One region of the Pseudoalteromonas sp. Scap06 genome, then DNA from elsewhere that is predicted to be linked to it. Evidence: predicted binding sites of a transcription regulator. Region 1 holds the regulator's gene; the other holds the start of a gene.
The links. Region 1 encodes FliA, which starts transcription of late flagellar genes. Its sites were predicted from a motif close to CTAAAGNTNNNNNNNNNNNNGCCGATA; they were not measured.
Positions count from the first base shown of each region.

Region 2: a site for FliA is predicted at 2,000-2,026, ahead of FLM47_RS14065 (DUF5610 domain-containing protein). Genes of this name have one in related genera too.

Region 1 is NZ_CP041330.1:2,423,029-2,426,451, forward strand. It holds gene FLM47_RS11245 (chemotaxis protein CheA) at 1-157, opposite strand, end outside; gene FLM47_RS11250 (protein phosphatase CheZ) at 172-945, opposite strand; gene cheY (chemotaxis response regulator CheY) at 962-1,345, opposite strand; gene FLM47_RS11260 (RNA polymerase sigma factor FliA) at 1,386-2,096, opposite strand; gene FLM47_RS11265 (MinD/ParA family protein) at 2,123-2,983, opposite strand; gene flhF (flagellar biosynthesis protein FlhF) at 2,976-3,423, opposite strand, start outside.
Region 2 is NZ_CP041330.1:3,042,902-3,046,324, reverse strand. It holds gene FLM47_RS14080 (thiol:disulfide interchange protein DsbA/DsbL) at 1-269, shown strand, start outside; gene FLM47_RS14075 (DUF523 domain-containing protein) at 332-784, shown strand; gene trmA (tRNA (uridine(54)-C5)-methyltransferase TrmA) at 794-1,891, opposite strand; gene FLM47_RS14065 (DUF5610 domain-containing protein) at 2,056-3,180, shown strand; gene murI (glutamate racemase) at 3,247-3,423, shown strand, end outside.

The sequences.
Region 1 (3,423 bases):
CTTTTACAGTGTGGAAACCACGAAATATTGCGTTTAGTAGTTCAGTATCATCTGGGTTGTTTTCCAGTTCTACTAACTGTTCAGATAAAAGCTCAAGGATTTCTCCGGCCTCTACTAAAAAGTCTTGTAAAATATCTTCATCGACTTCAAAGCTCATGCAGTACTCTCCTATTAGAAGCCCAAACTTGATAATAGATCATCAACTTCATCTTGATCAGATACAACATCATTACGCGATTCTTTATCAATAATAGGCCCTTCAGGGCCTGCTAGTGTTTGTGCAACAATGGAATCTTCTGTTTCTTCTGGTTGTTCGGTCTGTTGTGTTGGCTCAACCTCACCTTGTGCTGCAAATGCAGTTAACAAGTGGATCAAGCTTTCTTCAACTTCACGCACAAGTTCAATAACACGACGAATAACCTGACCAGTTAAATCTTGATAGTCTTGAGCCATCAATACATTGGTCATCAACATCTGCAACTCATCAGTTTTATGATGAGAGCTGTTCATAAACTTATCAATACTATGACAAAGTGACTTAAACTCACCAAGCTCAATTTCCCGGTTCATTAACCGATCCCACGTTGGCTTGATATCAGAAATTTCGTCAGCAATTTCTTGCGCTAAAGGTAAGCTAGCTTCAACTGCATCCATTGTTTTATTGGCTGCATTCTCAGTCATTTCCATGACATAGTTGAGGCGTTTCTTAGCATCAGGGATGGCATCAGTGGTAATGTCTGTTAAGCGCGTATCTAACTCGAAACTCTTTAAAGCTTCATGTAATTGACGCGTTAACTTACCTACCTCAGCAAATAACTGTGATTGCTCTTGTGAAGCTGTTTCTAAAATTAACTGATTCGCTTTATCTTGCTCACCATTTTCTAAAAAAACAACCAACTGGCGAGCTTGTTCTAAAGTAATCTGAGGCGCAGCAGGTGCTGACATAAGCCTCTCCCTCTCATTAACCTAAGCGTTCGAACACTTTTTCTAATTTAGTCTTCAATGTACCTGCAGTAAATGGTTTAACAATATAACCATTAACACCTGCTTGGGCCGCAGCTACTATTTGTTCTTTTTTAGCTTCTGCTGTAACCATTAAAACAGGAATATGCTTTAATTTGTCATCAGCTCGAATTGCCCTCAAAAGATCAATACCTTGCATGCCTGGCATATTCCAATCTGTTACAACAAAATCAAATACTTGATTTTGCAACATAGGTAAAGCAGTTGACCCATCATCCGCTTCTTGAACATTGGTAAAACCTAAATCGCGCAACAGGTTTTTAATAATACGTCTCATTGTTGAAAAATCATCAACAACAAGAATTTTAATGTTTTTATCCAAAACATCCTCCAGTGAGGCCTGAACCTTTATTTACTTACTTCTAGTTTATCCAGTCATTGATTTTTGCTTTAAGCTTAATCATCGCCTGACCATGTATCTGACTTACACGCGACTCACTAACATCGAGTATATGCCCAATTTCTTTTAAATTCATTTCATCGTTATAGTACAAAGAAAGCACCATTGCATCTTTTTCCGGTAACGACTTTATCGCATTGAGTAAAGACTCATTAAACCGTTCATTTTTAACATTATTGAAAGGTTTGTCTAGTGCTAAATCTTGGCCATGAGGTGTAATCACATCATCGTCAATACCAAGGTCCTCAATGCCCAAAACTTTGCTTACATTGACATCATTTAAAATATGATGGTACTCATTTAACGAAATTTCAAGTTTTTCAGCCACTTCACTATCTTTAGGTTCACGATTTAAACTGTTTTCAAGCGCGACTATCGTCTCTGCTACTAGTCTACTTTTTCTGTGAACTGAACGTGGAACCCAATCACCTCGTCGCATTTCATCTATCATTGCACCACGAATACGAATACCCGCAAAGGTTTCAAAACTCGCGCCTTTACTGGCATCGAAGTTTTTTGAAGCCTCTATTAAGCCAATCATACCTGATTGAATTAAATCATCTAGTTGCACACTGGCCGGTAAACGAGCAATTAAATGGCATGCCACTTTTTTGACTAATGAGGCATGCTTTTCAACAATCATATTTAAATTCTGTGCTGACTGATATCCCATAGCTCTATTCACCGGTATTGTCATCGTTAGTTACTAACTAGCTTCTCAATAAAAAACTCTAAATGACCCGAGGCTTGACTAGGTGTTTGCCACTTAGTAATTTTTGTCGCCAGTGTTTTAAAAGCAATCGCAGCAGGAGACCCTGGAAAAACTTCAACTATCACTTTTTGGCGACGCGTTGATTTGCGCATATTCTCATCATAAGGAACTGTTGCAACCAACTCCATGGTTATATCTAAAAATCGGTCGGTTACTTTTGATAGTTTAGCAAATAATTCCTGCCCTTCACGTAAGCTACGCACCATGTTGGCAACAATTTTAAATTTGATTACGCCGTGTTCACGGCTCAGTACTTTAATTAGTGCATAAGCATCAGTAATTGAGGTTGGCTCATCACATACCACCACAACCACATCTTGTGCGGCGCGAGAAAAGCTCAATACCATGTCAGAAATACCCGCTGCGGTATCCACAATTAAAATATCAAAATCGGTGTTAAGCTCGCTAAATGCACGGATAAGTCCGGCGTGCTCTGAAGGAGATAGCTCAACCATGCTTTGCGATCCCGATGTTGCAGGTACTATTTTTATGCCTGCGGGGCCTTCAACTAAAATATCTTCGAGTTCACATTCACCTGATAAAACATGAGACAAATTGCGCTCTACACGCAGTCCAAGCATAACATCACAATTAGCTAACCCTAAATCAGCATCTAATACCAGCACACGCTTGCCTTGTTGGCCTAACGCGATTGCCGTGTTAAGGGATACGTTTGTTTTACCCACTCCACCTTTGCCGCCGGTGACAGCGATAACTTTTACGCCGTTATTATTATTGTTGCTCATTTTGCGAAGGCCGCTTGCTTGATCTAAAACTGTGTTAATCATACATCTCTACTGTGTTCGACGCCACTGATTGGTGTCTTGATTGTTGTGCTTTTATTCTTTTTAAATACAATTGCTCAGCTTTTTTTACTAGTTTTTCAGCATTTGCCACTCTGATATCTTCTGGTACTCGCTGACCATTAGTAAGATACCCTATTGGGAGACGATTTTGAATCGCAATACTAATAATCTCACCTAAACTCAATGACTCATCTAACTTAGTAAAAATACACCCACTAAGCTGTACTTTTTTAAAGTGCCTTACTGTCTCTTGTAATACATTGATTTGCGCTGTAGCACTTAATACTAAATAACTACGTATATCCACACGTTGATTACGCATTAAGGTATTAAGCTGCTCAGTTAAGCGTAAATCTCGCTGACTCATTCCTGCTGTATCAATTAAGACTAGACGTTTATTTCGTAAATGGTATAAAACTTCT
Region 2 (3,423 bases), 620 kb from region 1:
GTTTTAATGAGCTTGCAGATGTAAAAGATGTATTTTTAGCGCAAGGTGTAGATGGCGACAAGTTTGATAAATTATTTGAAAGCTTCTCGGTACGTACACTGAGCTCTAAAATGAAGCGCGACCAAGATTACTTTAAAGGAAAAGGGGCACTGCGTGGCGTTCCAACATTTATTGTTAATGGTAAATATAAGCTTAACTTAGGTGGCGAGTCAGGTATTTCATCGCCAGAAGATGTAAGCGCACTTATTAACTACTTAGCAAATAAATAATTAGTTTAGTGAAATAAAAAAGCTCCGAAAGGAGCTTTTTTATTTGGAGAAGAAAATTCATTATGGAAAAAATTTTAATCTCAAGTTGTTTGTTAGGTTTGCCAGTTCGTTATGATGGTAAAGGCCAAACAATATTGCACCCTCAACTTAATTTGTGGCAAAAGCAAAATAGATTAATCGTATTTTGTCCTGAGATTGCTGGTGGCTTACTCGTGCCTAGAGCGCCCGCTGAGATAAAGCAAAATCGAGTTATTACAAATACTGCCGAGGATGTAACAAGTGCATTTGAAGCTGGCGCTAATAAAGCATTAGCCCTTTGTAATAAGCATAATATTCGCTTTGCTTTACTAAAAGAGTCTAGTCCTTCGTGTGGCCGTAATACAATTTATGATGGAAGCCATAGTGGGGTGAAAGTAAAAGGCATGGGGCTGACCGCTAAGTTATTGGTAAAGCATCAAGTTAAAGTATTTAGTGAAGAGCAAATACCAGCACTTATCAAGGCGCTGGCATTATAGTATTGGATTTTATTTTTTCTGTAAAAATACACCAGATTCAATATGGTGTGTGTAAGGGAACTGATCAAATATTGCAAAGCGCTTAACCTCATGGGTTTGGCATAAGTGATCAAGATCACGCTCTAACGTATCTGGGTTACATGATATATAAATAATATTCTCATAGTTAGCCACTAAATCACACGTTAGGGTATCCATGCCAGCACGAGGTGGGTCGACTAGAATGGTTTGGCAGTTGTAACTACTAAGGTCAATACCATCTAAGCGAGAGAAAGTACGCTCGCCTTTCATTGCCTGAGTAAACTCTTCGCTCGACATGCGAATAATATCTAAGTTAGTTACTTTGTTTTGAGCAATATTATATTGCGCTGAATGCACAGACGATTTTGATATTTCTGTTGCCAGCACTTTATTAAATGAGCCCGCAAGTGCAATTGAAAAGTTTCCGTTACCACAATACAGCTCTAGTAAATCATTGTTTAGTGGTTTACATAGCTCTTGTGCCCACTCTAACATTTTAATATTCACCTTCGCATTAGGCTGAGTAAAGCTATTTTCTACCTGTTGATAGATTAGCTCTTGGCCATTTACCATTAAACGCTCAGTAACAAAGTCATCGCCTAATTTTTCTTTTTGCTTACGTGCACGGCCAATAAAGTCAATTTTGTACTGGCTACTTAGCTTTTCCTTTAAGGCATTAATCTCAGTTAACCAGTTTTCATCAAGTGGCTTGTGATAAAGCAAGCTTACTAAAATTTCACCGCTGAGGGTCGATAAATAATCTATTTGGAATAATTTACGACGCAGTACTTCGCAGCCTTTTAAGTTATCAATCATTACCTGCATAACTTCACCTACTAAAGGAGCTGCAGGGTCAAAGGTATCAACACGTATTTTATCTTTCGTTTGTTGATCAAACATAATGTGAAACAGATCGTCACCATCGTGCCATACTCTAAATTCTGCACGTTGACGGTAGTTAATAGGCTCAGAGCTAAATACTTCTAACTGTTTTACACCGAAACGTTGAAACTGCTCTGTAATACGCTGCTCTTTTTCATTTAATTGTGCATCGTACTGCGTGGTATCTATATTTATAACTGCCATTAACGGTATAACCTTATCGTTGAGATCTGTTTATCGGCGCTATTGTAGGGAGCGAAGCGTATTTGTCTAGTTTTGATCAAATATAGTGAGCTTTTTTTAAGCATTTTACTACAGTATAGGCTTACTTGGCCGATATAAGAGTATGTCTAAATAGGAGTCTTCTCATGAAAATAGGTAACTTTAGTTTTGTTCCAAACAGCAATGCCAATAAATACAATACTAAGCAAGCAATGCCACAGCCTAAAATAGACTCCCCACCAACTAGCTATCAGCAACGCGGAAAAGAATTGGCTGCTGCCGTATTGGGTGACAAAATGGCAAAAGAATTAGGCTTGCCGGTTGCTGAAGCGAAAAAAGACAAACCATTGTTTGATTTTAATGAAGTAGTCAAAAATGTTTTAGACTTTGTGACCAGCTCAGTAAAAAAAGCCAAAGCCAATGGTGCCGATGATGACAAGCTACAAGATATACTCAACCAGGCACGTAAAGGCGTGCAAACAGGTGTTGATGAAGCTGTCGATGAATTAAAAGGCATGGGCGTATTTAATCAAGAGCTTGAAGAGGGTATTGATAAATCAAAAGAGGGCATCTTTAATGGCCTTGATAAATTTGAGCAGAACTTATTTAATCCTCAGCCAGCAAGTGTAACGGTTAGTCAATCGCAATATGTGAACCTTAGTAACAGCGCTGATTATACTTTTACCACCGCAGAAGGTGATGAGGTGAGTATTAGTTTTGCAGACGCTTACCAATCCCAGTCATCTAGTCGCTATCAGCAAACTGAAAGCTCACAAGCATTTAGTACGCAATTTTCTGAGTCTCGTGAGTTGTCATTTTCTATGTCAGTAAATGGAGAGCTTAATGAAGACGAACAGCAAGCTATAAATGATTTAATGGCAGAGTTACAAGATGTAAGTAAAACCTTTTTCAGTGGCGACTTAGATAAAGCATTTGAACAAGCCCAAGAACTCAGCTTAGGAAATGAACAGCTGGTGGCATTTTCAATGGACTTACGTCAAAGCAAAACTGTGGCAGCTATTAAAGAGTATGAACAAATTAAGCCAACATCAGAAAAGGCCATTGCCGAAACCGTCGCACCTTTTAATGATGATCTAAAATCGGCTTACTCTAAAGCGCAAACACTAGGATTAGAAAGCCAGCTATCAGGTATCATTCAATGGCTAAATCAAGATCAACAAGAAATAGATAAACTGGTTGATTACACTAACACCATGTTTGAAAACTTAGATAAATTAAACACAGCTACTGCAAAACTAAACGCTGAGTAAAACTACTTTCTTTTATAAAAGCCTCATGGCAAACTGCCGTTCTAAGTAAAGAGTAGGAATGGTAGTTTGTCAGCGCACATCATGGTATTTGATTCAGGTATAGGTGGAACCACAGTACTTGAGCATATTCAGCAAAGCATTCCTCACGCTCAATATAGTTACTTCATGGATAATGCATTATTGCCTTATGGTGCACAGTCGCAGCAGACTATAATTAGTCGCTTATGTGGACTAATCCAATTT